One region of the Paenibacillus rhizovicinus genome, then DNA from elsewhere that is predicted to be linked to it. Evidence: riboswitches for the same ligand, from Rfam matches in the RefSeq annotation. Region 1 holds a riboswitch; the other holds the start of a gene.
What was found. A riboswitch is a leader RNA that binds a small molecule or an ion and turns the genes downstream of it on or off. The one in region 1 is predicted to bind cobalamin.
Positions count from the first base shown of each region.

Region 1 (7,807 bases):
AGATTTGCCCGGCTATAATGATATCTCCGTACCCCACGTTTACGATCGGAGACGAAATAACGACTTGACCCGCAATGACGAGAATATCGTCGGGAGAGCCGCCCGCATTGGAGAAGACCTCGCCGCTTAACGTGAGCTGACCGGTATACAATTTCATTTTGGCATCGGGGTTCGTCGGTTCGGGCAGCGATACGGTCAGGCCGACATTTCGTTGAGGAACCTTCATCAGCGCATCCGACAACGACTGCGGTACGAGTATAAGTCCGACGTTCTGAATGAGCGCGATGCCCGACAATTCATCCGTTTTCTTCCCCGTTAGATCGAGCATGCCTAAATTTTCAATGGTTACGCCTTGGCCTTGCGTGATCGATTCCATTTCTAATTCCTCCATCCGTTAGTGGCTTACAACTAGAATAACGTTTACATCGGCCAACTGTTGGCGTTTTTCATTAAAAAAACAAAAAAACCCTGAAACGTCATGCAGCATGAACGCCTCAGGGGTATCTCTTCCTTATTGTTGCAGCAAGTAAAACTCGCGGTAGAGCTGCAGCAGCTCGGACTCTTTCTCCCCAATAAGCCGGGAAAGCTCCTCCAATCGATACGCTGCAGCGTTGCGGCCGCCGTTCGTCCCATCGTCATTCGCATGATCGGTTCCATCCGGGAAGGCAGCAGCCGAATCAAGTTCCCGTTCATTGCGCAGCTTCATGTTGTAGCCGAACGTAATGGTCACCCATTCATCGGCTTCTGCCCGTCCGAGCGCGCGATAGATTTCGATATATTTCTCAAATATGGAACTGACGGTTTGCCTGCGCTCCCAGCCCATCATCCCCATCGTATCTTTCGCGTGGTATACGGCCTGCATCAGCTGAAAGTCGTTCAGCTTGCCGCGCGTGCGCTCAATCTGCTCCATCTCCTGAATGAAGACAGAGAAGATCTGATAAAATAGCTCCGATTCTTTGATCATCTCTTGTTCCGTAATGATAGGCCGGTCCATAGCCGCTCCCCCTCCCTTACGTCCTATCCGTAACCGTTGCCCGCTCTCTATTAACCCGTTATATAACATTCGCAGCATTTTCGAGATTTCAGGTCATTCTCGACGGTTGGATGAAATTGGATGCGAGGAAGCGATAGGACGAAGCAGCTTTTCCGCCTCTCTATCAATGACGCAAGGCCCGCGAATAACGCGGACCTTGCGTTAGACTTCTTTATTTGGCGCTGTTCTGGCCGTCTTGCTTGTACGCATGCGCCCGCATGGCGACGACGACTGCCATTTCGCGGGTAACGGATTCGCGAGGGGCAAAGAGGTTATCCGATCCCCGCATCAATTGCAGTGCCGCGATCGTCTGCACGTCGGATTTGGCCCAAGCGGATATGAGGTCCGTATCTTTAAGCGGCGCGGACAATGTGGCTGGCGGGTTGAACGGCACTTTGCCCGGCATAAGGAGCTAAGGCCGTCAACGTCATGCCGGTCATGTCCGGGTCGCTCGCGCTAGGCGTCCAGTTGAAGCCGCCGTCGGGGTTTACTTTGGACAATACGGCTTCAACGAGCTTCTCCCTCGTCCATACCGCATTGTCGGGTACCGCGTAATGGCCGCTGTCTAATGCAAGGAGTGCGAAATCCAATCCGTTCAACGTGCTGATCGCGGGATAGGAATAAATTTGTTCGACCAAATTGTAGCCGGCGAATTTGGTCGCATCCTGATGCGCCGCGGTCATGCCGATCACCGTACGCTCGTAGTCGGTGGCCGACGTGAAAGTGCCGTGATTGGCTGCCAGTTTCTTATAGAGCGCAGAGCTGTATTTGCTCGGGATCGCCTTGCCGGCGGCAGATAATCCGGCAGCCTGCCAGTCATCCAGATTGGCGGTACCCAGCACCGCTTGCGAGACGCTAGCGATGGCGGCTTCTACTTGCTGAAGCAGCGAGTCATTCGCGGGTTCCGGATCATCGGCATACACCTTGTACGCGGGACCAATGGCAGTCATGAATAATACAGCCGCCAGCATAATGGTCAACCATCGCCCGTTTATTTTTCTTGCATGGTCATTTGTTGCATGAGTTCCCATTCCCATCCTCTTCTCTACTCGATATAGCTAGTCTTGCACACGGTTTGCAAACCTTCGCCGACAAACAAAAAAACCGCCCTGAATAGGGCGGTTCAAATAAATGCAATACAAAGAGAACCACATTGGCAATGAAAGCTCTACCGCTTCCATTCCGGCGCATGCGTTTCCAAGATCATTTCCAATTCCCACCCCCCGGAGAATTAAGAAACATTCGCGTATAGGCAGGTCTCCTGGCTTATGAATCATCGCTTCTCCAGCCTTCCCGGTTCTTCAAGAACCAGTGGCACCGTGTGGAGTCGCTCCTCAATTACAGTGGCGGGACCGCGCCGGATTTTAACCGGACTTCCCTTTTAAGCAGGCTTGTCAGCTGACAACCTGCACCTTTACGGATCGAAAGTATTCAATTTTCCTGATAATCATAACGGCTTTTGAGAGAGATGTCTATCTCTATTATCAGGACCCTCCCGTTGGGAGAGTCCTGTCCGATACGTTTGCGCTAGATTCGGCTGCCTTTGAAAGGCGCCATTCCGTTCGACGGACCGAAGGTAACATTCGGTTTGACCTCGAAGACGATGTCGCTGCCGTCCAATCGGCAATTCAGCGCGTGGCAGAACGGCGTCTCCAGATAACGGATCGTTAATTCCAGGGAATCCGCGTCGATCCACGAGAAACTGGCTGCGATTCGCTGTTCTACGCCTTGGTTCATCCGGGACACTTGTTCGATCCAAAGTTCCCGGCCGCAACGAAACTGGTGATCCCCGTCCGGTTCGCGCATCTCGATCACGGCTTCGTTCTCTTCGAAGCGAATGTCGAACGTCTCCCATTTGAACATATTTTCGTCCAACCGGTAACTTCCGGCGATATCGCTTTCTCGCGGAGAAGAAGCCGCATGTATGGGAGCTGGAATAGCCAGCTGCCGGATCTGCTCGGCTAGCCGGGCTGCCGCTTCCCCATCTTCCGCCAACGGCGCCGCATCCATGGCTGGCAGCAGATGCGTCCATGCGGCGTTCATGACGCCTTGCATGTCGTTGGTTCCGGAAGTGATGGCCAAGACGGCTTGTTGCTGCGGCATGACGATGCAGAATTGTCCGAACGCTCCGTCCCCGCGATACGATTCATGCCGGCATTGCCAGAATTGATAGCCGTACCCTTGCGCCCAATCGCTCTCGCCGCCATCTCCATTCTCGATTTGCTTGGAAGTCGCTTCCGCGATCCACTCCTCGGAAATGATACGTGCTCCGTTCCACAGCCCTTTCTGCAGATACAGCTGTCCGAACTTGGCGATGCTCTCCGTGGTCAGACTGAGTCCCCATCCGCCCGAGGCAATGCCTCGCGGGCATGTTTCCCATGTCGCGCCGTAGATCCCGAGCGGATCCAATAGGCGAGGCTGCAAATACTCGAGAAGAGATTGGCCGGTCACTTTGTGCAAGATGGAGGATAGCATATACGTGGCTCCGCTGTTATACACGAAATGCGTTCCCGGCTCATGCTCGACCGGTCTCGCCAGGAATGCTTCCGCCCAATTACCGTTGGTTTGCTTGAAGAGCGCATCGGTCGTATCTTGCGCGTGCCCCGTGCCCATCATCAATAAATGGCGAATGTTCATGTGCAGCAAGTTCGGCGACGCATCGCCCGGCGTTTCGTCCGGGTAGTACGACACCACTCGATCGTCCAGCGACAGAAGTCCTTCCGATACGGCGAATCCGATCGCCGTGGACGTGAAGCTCTTGCTTAGCGAGAACAGCAGATGCGGCAGTTCGGCCGCATACGGCCGCCACCAGCCTTCGGAGACGACGAATCCGTTCCTGACCAGCATGAAGCTGTGCAGCTCGAGATTTTGCGTGCGTATCGTTTCCAGGAAATCCGAAATGGCCGACGAGGGGATGCCTTGCGTTTCCGGCTGGCTTCGAGGTAAAACAACTTCGTCCTGCGTGCTTACGCGCATGTTATGCCGCTCCTTCCCATGAACAAGTTATGGTCTAACGGAAGTTCCATCCGGCGTACGGGCCAGCGTCCATTCTGGCAGACGGTTGTGGCACGGGTAGTCGGCTGCCTTCTTCTCATCGATATCGATGCCGAAACCAGGCTTATCGTTCGGGTACGCATAGCCGTTCCGGAGTTCCGGGCAGCCCGGGAATACGTCTTGGATTTTCTCCGAGAAGCCGTACCACTCTTGAATGCCGAAGTTGATCGAGCTGACATCGAGATGCAGATTGGCCGCGTGTCCGACCGGCGATACGTCGCCAGGGCCATGCCAAGCGGTGCGAACGCTGAACGCTTCGCATAAGGTGGCGAGCTTCTTCGCCGGCGTCAGCCCGCCGATCGCGCTGATATGGCAGCGAATGAAGTCGATCAGCCTGTTCTGGATAAGCGGCGTCCATTCCCGCGGATGCGTGAACAGCTCGCCCATGGCGATCGGGGTCGATGTCTGGCTGCGCAGCGTCTCGAACCAGTCCAGCTGTTCGGGCGCCAGCGGATCCTCCAGGAAGAACAGCCGGTACTCCTCGAGCTGTCTGGCCAGCCGGACGGCCTCGATCGGAACGAGCCGTTCGTGAATATCATGCAGCAGCTCGATCTCCGGGCCTACCGCGCTGCGGATGTGCTCGAACATGCGCGGTACGCTGCGAAGATAGGCGCCCGGATCGAAATACGCGCCTGGCAGCGCATTGTCCGGCTGGTGAAGCTGATGACCCCGGCCGCCATAGCCGCCCATCTGAACGCGAATGTAGCGAAGTCCCTGTTCCATGAACTTGCGCACGTTGTCTTCGACTTCCCGCTCGTCCCGGCCGTCGGCATGCCGGTAGACCGCCGCAGCTTCCCGGCATTTGCCGCCCAGCAGCTGGTAAACGGGCAGTCCTGCGGTTTTCCCTTTAATATCCCATAGCGCCATGTCGATCCCGGACAATGCATTGTTCAGTACGGGCCCGTTGCGCCAATAGGAGCTGACCATCGCGGATTGCCAGATATCTTCGATGCGGTGCGGATCTTTGCCGATCAGGAACGGTTTCAAGTATTGCTCGATCGCCGTAGCGACCGCAAGGTAGCGCTGCGTGAAGGTCGCGCAGCCAAGTCCGTACAGGCCGGGCTCGGAAGTTTCGATTTTGACCACGACAAGATTGATGCCTTCCGGCGCCGTCAAGATTACTTTCACATCGCGAATCGTTAACTCAGACATGCACAAACACGCTCCTAGTATTGGATTATTGGATGATTGGGAGTAGATAGATAGATAGATAGATAATAGATAGAAAATTAGATGGATAGTTAGATAATTAATCGTATGATTTCGGCTTAATTGTTCCATCCCGTACTGCTGCTTCGTTCCGGCATGCCAGGCAAAATCAATCCGCCGTCGACGCGAATCGTCATGCCGGTCACGTAGCTGGATTCCTCGGAGGCCAGCCATGCGACGGCGTTGGCGACATCCGCCGGCGTACCCATGCGTCCCAGCGGGATTTTCTTCCCTAGCGCCTGGTAGCCTGCATTCCATTCCGGAATATCCCGGACTTGCGTGGCTCCCGGGGCGACGCAGTTCACGCGGATACCGTGCGCGGACAGATCAAGCGCGATCGATTGCGAAGCGCGCGTGTAGGCCGCTTTCAACCCGCCGTAAATGGCATCTCCCGGATAAGCCCGCTCGGCGCGTGACGAAGTGATGTTAATGATCGAGCCCTGCAGCTGCCGTTCCACCATATGGTTGGAAATCGCTTTCATGATTAGCATCGGAGCGCGGAAATTGACGCTGTACAGGCGATCCATTTCCTCGGCGTCGAGCTGCGTAATCGTTTTGAACCTCGTGAAGCCCGCATTGTTGACCAGCACATCGATTTCCCCGAGCGCTTCGATCGCGAACGCAGCCAGCTCGCCCGGCAGGTGAGGTTCGGCCAGATCTCCTTGAAAAACGTGGCAGGCTCGGCCGAATTCTTGCGTAATTCGCTCGGCTACTTCCCCGGCTTTGTCCGGTTCGGCAAAATGGCCGAAAGCGATATCATACCCGAGCGATGCCAGCTTCAGCGCAACGCCCGCTCCGATCCCCATGCTTGCGCCCGTGACAAGCGCCGTTCGATTCCGTGTGGGTTGCTCCATTCTCGTCCTCATCCTCCTGTTCGAAACACGCCGCTGTCTTGCTTCGTTGCTTATTCCTCAAACAGTTTCTCGCCTCGGTAAAGTCTCCAGGCAATTCTCGCGGTGTGAGGCGTTTCGCGGGCTGTCGGCGCATGGGCCGCCAAGTAGCGCGTCGCGGCGAGCAGCAGCGTTTCCTTGGCTTGCTCGGCATAAGGATCATTCCGGTCGCTCCAGCTATCGTAGGCGGTCATGGCCGCTTCATAGAGCTGGAACGTATGGAATTCCGCGTCCTCTCTCAGCAGCGCGTGACCAAGCGTATTCATCAGCGCCTGGCGGTCTCCGCCCGCATGCAAATAACGAGCGACCCAAGCCGCCGCCTCGTTCACCTGCTGTCTCTGATCCATCAGCTGCAGCAATTCATCCAGCGCCGGAGGCTGGTCAGCCGGAGCAGGCTTCGGCCGTGCCGCCGGAGGCATGTTGAGGAAGCGATCCAGATAGACGCTGATGGCGCCATAGAATATCGCCCGAGGCTGCGGCCGCCGCCCCCGGGAAGCGGTTTCATGAACGGCTTGGGCATACGTGAACGTATGTAGAACCGCGATCCAATCGCCAAAATCATTTTGCGTGTGAAACCGTACGATTCGCTCCCCGGCAGCCAGTACGACCAGGCGCGCCAGCTGAACCGGATCTTTCCCGTCCTTCATCCATTCCAGCAGCGCGTCGATCGTCGTCAGAGGCTGATCGCCGAGCAGCACGGCAACCATCTTCTCTTCTTCTTCCGCGGTTACCGAAGGATAGGCAGGTTGTTCTTCGAGATGAGCGGGAAGCTGACGGAACGCATCGCGAAGCGGCTCGACCAAATTGATCGGGGCTTGCCATTGATGCAGCTCTTCGCTTCTGGTCGGATTGCCGAGCAAGGGAACCAGCGAAGCGAGCACCTGCGCTTTCTTCTCCGGACGAACAAAGCGCAGCGACTCGAACGCTTTATTATGGAAATCCAGCGTATGGCCGCCATCCAGATAGAAGTGATCCGTGACCGCCGTGAACATCATATCCGCGAGCTCCTCGTCGGAAGCGCCCTTCGAGATGGCGGTGAGCAAGATTCGCTCTGCTCCCTGCGTATCCCTCACTTCGATGCAATTCCGGTACCAGGCCGTCAGCCTCTCCTGGGATACTTCCCCGCTCGGAAGCTGGCCGAGCAGCGGGCGCTCGGCCCGGCCGCTGCTGCTGCGCGCCGCATGGTGCAGCCCTTGGTACAAGGCGAGCAGCTTGCCCATCTTATCGAGCTTCGGCAGGACGCGCGTCATCGCCGTCAGAATCGTAAGTCCCGAATTCCAGCCGCCGCTTAAGCGCGTTCCATGCTCAATGCCGATCCGGGCGATCTCGACGGCCGGGACGCCGGATTCCAGCAAGCCGACGATCGCTTTCGCGATGACGATGCCGATGTTCTGTTCCAGTCCGCTCTTCAACCGGTCCAGCTGCTTGTCCGAATCACGGACGGTCCGGGAACGCGAGTGAACCCATACGTCGTCCTCCTCGATTCGCACTTCATGCGAGGGGACATCATCTGCCCAGGGGTCAAATGTTCCGCCGCTGCATACATCGAATCGCGCATGATGCCAATGGCAAGTCAGAATGCCGTCGCATAAGCTTCCGACATGCAGCGGAAACCCCAGAT
Region 1 is NZ_CP048286.1:556,129-563,935, forward strand. It holds gene GZH47_RS02540 (hypothetical protein) at 1-376, opposite strand, end outside; gene GZH47_RS02545 (hypothetical protein) at 512-994, opposite strand; gene GZH47_RS02550 (S-layer homology domain-containing protein) at 1,206-1,439, opposite strand; gene GZH47_RS02555 (hypothetical protein) at 1,387-1,983, opposite strand; cobalamin riboswitch at 2,268-2,464, opposite strand; gene GZH47_RS02560 (serine hydrolase domain-containing protein) at 2,561-4,009, opposite strand; gene GZH47_RS02565 (enolase C-terminal domain-like protein) at 4,037-5,239, opposite strand; gene GZH47_RS02570 (SDR family NAD(P)-dependent oxidoreductase) at 5,356-6,150, opposite strand; gene GZH47_RS02575 (Rieske (2Fe-2S) protein) at 6,201-7,807, opposite strand, start outside.

Region 2 (7,807 bases), 210 kb from region 1:
GGCGCCTCGGCAAGCCAGTCCTGCCCTTCGTCGAACCAAGTGCCGAGAACGGCGAATTTGAACAGCAAGAGGACAACCGCGGCAATGACGCCCATCGCGCCGACGCGGCTGTCCTTCATGATTTCAAGCATCCGTTCGCGGGAACGATGGCTGAGAATGCCGTCAGCCGTATCCATCAAGCCGTCCATGTGAAGGCCGCCGCTTAACAGCAGCCATACGGCCATGAGCAGAACCGCCGCCGGCATCGCCGGCACGCTTCCGTCCATGCAAGCGCCTGCCGCCGCGACGATACCCCCGATCACGGCGCCGACTACCGGGTAGTACGCGACGCTTCGCGCCAGCATTTCCGGCGTGAACGGAATCGCTGCCGGTATCGGAATGCGCGTCAACAGCTGGAACGCCGTGCCGATCGCTTGCAGCTCTCGTTTCAAATCAACCATAGCCATACAGCTATCACCCCCGCGCAACAAAATAGACTGACCGCGTACAACAGCCGAACCGTCCGTACGATATCGTAAGGCTCAAGCGGCCGAAGCGGCCATCCGAGCCGGGCGCGTTCGTTCTCGACGCCGAAATACACATTGCGTCCGCCAAGCTCGATGCCGAGCGCGCCCGCGGCGGCGGACTCCGGAATGCCGCTGTTGGGACTCGGATGCAGATGCGCGAAGTGCCGCACCGCCCGAAACGCCCGCTTCCCTGACAAGCCCGGCGTCACCGCCGCGGCTAACGTTATCAGCCATCCGCATAGACGCGCCGGCATATAATTCAGCACATCGTCGAACCGGGCGGACGCCCAGCCGAAATGCGCGTAACGTTCATTTTTGTAGCCGACCATGGAATCGAGCGTATTGGCCGAACGATACAACATCGCCAGCGGAGCCGCACCGATCAGCGCGAACAACAGCGGGGAGAGAAACGCGTCAACCGTATTCTCCGCGACGGTCTCGATGGCCGCGCGGGCAGCTTCCTTCCCTCCCATGGCAGACGTATCACGGCTTACGATATAGCCTACGTATTTGCGCGCTTGAATCAAGTCGCCCCCTGCAAGCGGCCGATAGACGAGCATGGCCGCGTCCTTGAGCCCTTTGACGGCCAGCGTCGTGGAAATCAGCCAAGCCGACGCGGCATATCCGAGCCATGGATGAATCCACGAGGCCGCGAGAATGATGCCATACGTCATCACGCCAGCGGCGGCTACCGTCGTTATCGTCAGCAGCATGCCGCGCTTCTTCAAGGATGCGGGAGACAGCTCGCGGCCTTCGGGGCGCAGTGCCCGTTCCAGCCGCGCAATGAATTGTCCGATCCAGATGACCGGATGCGTCGGCCATCTCGGATCACCGACGATCCAATCGACGATAATCGCCGCCGCGGCCAGCAGCAGCGTTTCATGCAGGGAATAGAACAGCATGCCGTTCAGTCCTCCCCGAACGCAAACGCATGTTTCTTCAGATCCAGCGGCATGCCTGCTACGACAAGGTACGCTTCGGCGCAGACGGCAGCCAATTTGCGATTCAGCCGTCCCGCTTCATCGCGGAAACGCCGGCCTAACGGGTATGCGGGCACGATGCCGCTCCCGACCTCGTTCGTGACGAGCAGCAGCGGACCCGTATAATCCGCAACGGCGGCGATCAGCTTATCCGCTTCTGCATGCAATTCGTCATACCGATTCGCGTCTTGGCCGCTCTCTGTATCGTAGTCCGCGCGGAGCAGCCAGTTCGTCAGCCATAACGTGAGGCAATCGACGAGGACGGCAGGCCGTTCCGCGTCTTCACGATGTTCGGCTTCCAGCCGTTCCAACAGCTCCGCCAGCGCCAATGGTTCTTCGATCGTCCGCCAACCATAGCCGGACTGCTCCCTGGTCGCCCGATGATGGGCGGTTCGTTCCTTCATCTCGTCGTCCCAGATCTGAGACGTTGCAATATAAATCCCCTGCTTCGCGAGCTTCATCGCATAGGCCTCGGCAAACCCGCTCTTGCCGCTCCTGGCACCGCCCGTAATGAAAATCGCCATGTTTCCCCCTCGTTTCAATAAGGCTTCACGCCGAGCCTTGATTTACCTCTCCTGACGATTACTCCCGCGAAACGCCGGCACTCTCGAATGTTGCCATTTCCCGCATGACGTTGAGGGCCGCATCGACAAAATGGAAGGCCAGCACCGCTCCCGTTCCTTCGCCAAGACGCATGTCGAGCTGGATCATCGGCGACAGCCCGAGCTTCCGCAGCAGCATGGCGTGACCTTGCTCTTGAGAAAGATGCGAGCCGATCATGAATGCGGCCGCTTTCGGCGCGATCGCAGTCGCTGCCAGAGCAGCTGCCGAAGAGATGAAGCCATCGACAACGACGAGACAACGGTTCGCCGCTGCCCCGAGGATGACGCCGGCCAGCCCGGCGATTTCAAGTCCGCCGACTTTGGCAAGCGCGGCGATCGGATCGAAGGCATCCGGTCGGTTGCAGGCAATCGCCCGTTTGACGACCTCGATCTTATGCAGCCGTCGTTCCTCATTAATGCCCGTCCCGAGACCGACCGCCTCGTCCGCCGTCATTCCCCCGAGCACGGTGCATAGCGCTGCGCTCGCCGTCGTATTGCCGATGCCCATATCGCCCGTTGCGAACATCCGATAACCTTCCGCGGCTAACCGGGACACGAGCTCGAACCCGCTTAGTATGGCTGCGACCGCCTCTTCCCGGGTCATGGCCGCTTCGCGCGTCATGTTCGCCGTTCCTTTGCGGGTTTTGCAGCTGATGAGCGCTTCATGTTTCAAATCGGCATTGACGCCCATATCGACGCAGAATACATCCGCCTGCGCACCGCGGGCAAGCACGTTGACGGCTGCGCCTCCGGCCAAGAAATTCAGCACCATCTGCGGCGTCACTTCAGCCGGGAAAGCACTGATTCCCTCTTCGCAAACGCCGTGGTCGCCGGCCATAACGATGACGGCACGCTTCGAGAAATCCGCCGCGATTTCCCCAGAAATGCCGGCGGCCCGAATAGCGATGTCCTCCAAGCGGCCAAGACTGCCGGGCGGCTTCGTCAAATTGTTTAAATGCTGCAAGGCATCTGCCATAGCCGCTGCGTTCAAGTCTTCGATTTCATTGATTAATGTCGTTAATTTTAATTCGTTCATTCCTATCTCTTCCTTTCAACATTCGACTATCAACTTTCGACTTCCCACTTCAACTATATAGATCTCTGTCTGCCATTGGCGCGGCATCCGGTCGCAACAGCAGCTGCGGTACGCCTGTTTCGGGATGCGGGAGCACGATGGCGCTCGCCCCGAACACGCGGCGGATCAGCTCGGGCGTGACGACTTCAAGCGGCGACCCGAACGCGTCGACGATGCCTTCATGGAGCACTAACAGCCGATCGCAGTAATGCGCTGCCAAGTTCAGATCATGCAGCACGGCCACGACGGTCAATCGCCGTTCCTTCTGCCAGCGCTTCACCGTATCCAGCAATTGCAGCTGGTAACCGATGTCCAAATACGTGGTTGGTTCATCCAGCAGCAGCAGCTCGGGCTCCTGCGCCATCACCTTCGCGAGCGCGACGCGTTGACGCTCGCCGCCGCTCAGTCCGTCGATCCGGCGATCCTGCAGCTCGAGCAAACCCATATCCTCCAGCACCCGCTCGACGATCTCTTCGCCTTCGAACGATTCTTCGCCAAGCCAATTTTGATAGGGGAACCGCCCCATGCGAACGGCTTCGCGCACCGTAAATCCGACCGGGGGCAAACCGCCCTGCTGCAGCACGGCGACTTTCTTGGCCAGCTCCTTGCGCTTGTAGACCGCAGCCGGCCGGCCATCGAGCAGTATCTCGCCCGACGAAGGTTTCTCCGTGCCCGACAGCAGCCGCAGCAGCGTCGATTTGCCGACGCCGTTCGGTCCGATAATGCCGTACATCGCGCCTTTCTCGAACAAGAGATTAATATCATTAAGTATCTTCCGGCCCGCAATGGCCATCGCTGCCGATTTCGCCTCGATCATGATGCGCTGCCTCCCTGCTGCACCTTGCGCCGATAAAGCAAATACGCGAAGAAAGGAGCACCGATCAACGCCGTCACGATGCCAAGCGAGACTTCTTTGGGACTAAGCGCCGTTCTCGCGAGCGTGTCCGCCCAAACCAGATAGAAGCCGCCTCCGATCGCGGATAGCGGAACGATGATGCGATAATCCGGTCCGACGAGCAGACGAATCAGATGCGGCACGACCAGTCCGACGAAACCGACGACGCCTGCGACGGAAACGGCAACTGCCGTCAATAACGTGGAAGTAAGCAGGACGATTAGTTTCGTGCGCTCGACGTTAACGCCGAGATGCGCCGCATGACGCTCGCCGAATGTGAACAAATTCAAATGCTGTGAATAGCGAATCATAACGGGCAGTCCGACGATCAGGAACGGCGCGATCAGCTTCACGTGCTCCCAGCTCCGCCCGCTGAGGCTGCCCATCAGCCAAAACATCGCTTCGTTAACGACGCTTTGCGACAGCGTCACCATGAAGGAAACGAGCGCCCCCAGGAAAGCCTGCACGATGACGCCCGACAAAATCAGCGTTTCCACGTTCATCGATCCTCTTGCCCGCGAGAGCCCGAACACGATCAACAGCGTTACCATCCCGGTTCCGAACGCAACCAGCGGGACCGACCACAGGCCGATTGCCGATTGAAGGCCGAAGACGATCATGAACGCAGCGCCCACGGAGCAGCCCGAAGCGACGCCGAGCGTGAACGGGTCGGCAAGCGGATTGCGAAGCACGCCCTGGAATCCGGCTCCTGCCAAAGCAAGACAAGCGCCGATCAGCACGCCGAGAACGACACGCGACAGTCTCAGCTGCGTCACGATCGCGATGTCTCCGGCATCCCATTTGGTACTTGCGTCGGGCATCCAAGGCAGCTGATGAAGGAGGATCCCCCAAACGTCTCTCAGCGGCAGGCCGGACGAGCCGATCGAGAGACTGACGACGATAGATGCGAGTAAGAGAAGCATCGCTGCTCCTCCATACAGGACTAATTTCGCTCGCATCTTACTTGAACAGATCCGGATGCAGCTTCTTCGCCACTTCCAGCAGACCGTCGGCGAGGCGCGGACCTACGCGCGTTAACGGATCCTGGTCGACTTCAAACACTTTTTTATCTTTAATGGCATTAATGACATTCCAGCCCGGACGCGTTTCGATTGCCGTGAGAATCGGATTTTTCTCGCCTTCTTTGACGGTCATCGACGCGTAGATGATCGCGTCGGGATTCGCCTTCACGACAACCTCGGGATCGATTTCGTACCAATTCGGTTCGGTTGCGATATTCGTTCCGCCTGCCAGCGTAATGATCTCATCCAGGAACTCTCCCTTGCCGACTGTCCAGCCCGGCGCGAATTCCAAGTAGACATTCGGCTTCGGCGCATCCTTGACCGCATCCGTCACCTGCGTGCGCACTTGCTCCATATGATTGGCTACTGCAGCCGCTTCCTTCGGCTTGTCGAGAATCGCGCCGATTTGCTTCACTTTCTCGATTACGGCGTCGTATGTCTTCGGATCCGTTGCATAGACCGGCAGCTTCAACGAACGCAGCTTGTCGACCACGGCTTGACTCATCGTGTAGGATGCCAGAACGAGATCCGGTTTTAACGAGACGATTTTCTCGATATCCGCGTTCATGTCCCCGATTTTCGGCTTATCCGCCGCTTCTTTCGGATAATTGGAATAGTTGTCGACACCCGCGATTTTATCGCCCGCGCCCAGCGCATACACGATTTCCGTCTCGCTCGGCACCAACGTGATGATCCGCTGCGGCGCCGCGCTGAACGTCAGCTCGGTGTTCGTAACGTCCTTCACCGTAAGCGGATATACGGTGGCTTGCGCCGCGGTTCCCGCATCGCCGGCGTTCGCTGCCGCCTGATTGCCGCCGTTGGCAGCAGCATCTTCCGGCTTATTCGCTGTATTCGAGGACGGCGCATTGTTCGCCGCTCCGCTGTCGTTCGTCTCTTTCGTTCCGCAAGCTGCTGTCGCCAGCACAATCGCTGCCGTTATTAAGATGAAGCCGACTTTACGGATTGAAGCTAGTTTCCATTTCCCATTCATAGTTCTCTCTCCCATATCGCTGATTTCCTTTCTCCCAACCTGCTACTTGATTGGCAACAAAAAAAAGCATTTCCGACTAAAGTGTCAGAAATGCTCGCGTCCCCATGAACGGCTGCCAATGAACGCCGCGCCTGCGCAGCGACGGATTTCGCGTACGAATCCGTGTCATTGCCATATTTCTAACACCTCCCTAAGTCCTCGTAGGTAGCGTTACGCATTACAGGCAGGTTTCCTGACTTGGAGCGAGACATCAGGGTCTTCCCGGACTTCGTGCGTCCAGTGACTTCATCCTGATGCTTTGCCTGGGCCGATCAAGCAGCCGCGGCACTCCTTACAGTGGCGGGTCCGTGCCGGTTTCACACCGGTCTTCCCTTTTAAGCTTACACTCGCATCGTTCGCGATTTCAGCACCTGTAACAACAGCTATGCAATTTGCTATTCCGTGTAAACTATACCACCCTCGGTATGGGATGTCTATAAAAGCGCATGGGAAAAAGAGGTCTAATGGCCGGGGTATGGCACATAAGAATGACCTATCGCAATTCCGAGCCGCCCACTAAGCATTTGGAGGTATTCCATTGACCCGCCTCAGAGAAACCCGCGCCGCACGCAGCCGAACCGCTTTGTTTGCTGCGGCAGCCGTTCTAGCCGTCGCCCGCAAGCAAGCGGGAAGCCGTACGTACCCGCCTAGGTCAATAGCCGCCGATCCAGCTTGCGCCTCATCTGCCCGTTCAACCGAAGCGCATTGCCGACCACCGATACGGAACTAAGCGCCATCGCCGTTCCCGCCATCCACGGCTCGATGCCGCCGATCGCCGCGAACGGAATAATAACGGCATTGTACAGAAAGGCAAAACCGAGGTTTTGGCGGATGTTGCGCACCGTCAATCGACTGATCAGCAGCGCTTCGGAGATTCCCGTCAACCGTGACCGGAGCAGCGTCATATCGCCCGCGTCCAGCGCGGCCTCCGTGCCGCCGCCCATGGCGATGCCGATATCCGCCGCTGCCAGAGCGGGCGCGTCGTTCCAGCCGTCCCCGGCCATCGCGACCACATGCCCATCCCCCTGCAGCTTGCGAATCAGTGCCGCTTTATGCTCCGGAAGCAAGGAGGCATGTACGTCGTCAATGCCGGCCAATGCCGCAGCCTTGGCCGCGGCGGACGGATGATCGCCCGTTGCCAGCAGCACGTGGACGCCTTCGTCGACCAGCCCTTCTACCGCTTCCCTCGACGTGCGTTTAACAGAATCGGACAATGCGAAGGCGCCGGTATTCACGCCGTCGACGAACACATAAACGACCGTTTCACCCGACTTCTCCTTCGGTTCCGCGAATCCGTGAAGCGCCCGGTGGATCGACCATGACCGTTCGGCTGCAAGCGCGGCGTTGCCTACCACGATTGATTTCCCTTCGACGATCGCCTCGATCCCTTTGCCGGGATAGGCGACATGCGCGGACGAAGCCGGCAGCACGAGCCCCGCGCGCCGGGCCGATTCCCGGATTGCATCCGCGAACGGATGCTGCGACCGCTCCTCCGCGGCAGCCGCCAAGCGGAGCAGCGTATTCGGCGCGCCGTTCAGCGCAGAAACGCCTGTTACGGCCGGCTTGCCTTCCGTCAACGTGCCCGTCTTATCCAGAACGATCAGATCCAGCTGCGCCAGCCTTTCCAGTGCGCTTGCTTCTTTCAATACGATGCCGCGCCTTGCGAGCTTGCCCGTCGCCAGCACGAGCGAGATCGG
Region 2 is NZ_CP048286.1:769,947-777,753, forward strand. It holds gene cobS (adenosylcobinamide-GDP ribazoletransferase) at 1-446, opposite strand, end outside; gene cbiB (adenosylcobinamide-phosphate synthase CbiB) at 428-1,408, opposite strand; gene cobU (bifunctional adenosylcobinamide kinase/adenosylcobinamide-phosphate guanylyltransferase) at 1,414-2,010, opposite strand; gene cobT (nicotinate-nucleotide--dimethylbenzimidazole phosphoribosyltransferase) at 2,069-3,124, opposite strand; gene GZH47_RS03455 (ABC transporter ATP-binding protein) at 3,174-3,980, opposite strand; gene GZH47_RS03460 (FecCD family ABC transporter permease) at 3,977-5,017, opposite strand; gene GZH47_RS03465 (ABC transporter substrate-binding protein) at 5,019-6,071, opposite strand; cobalamin riboswitch at 6,277-6,500, opposite strand; gene GZH47_RS03470 (heavy metal translocating P-type ATPase) at 6,758-7,807, opposite strand, start outside.
Region 2: linked by a shared signal. The riboswitch ahead of GZH47_RS03465 (ABC transporter substrate-binding protein) and the one ahead of GZH47_RS02555 (hypothetical protein) in region 1 are both predicted to bind cobalamin.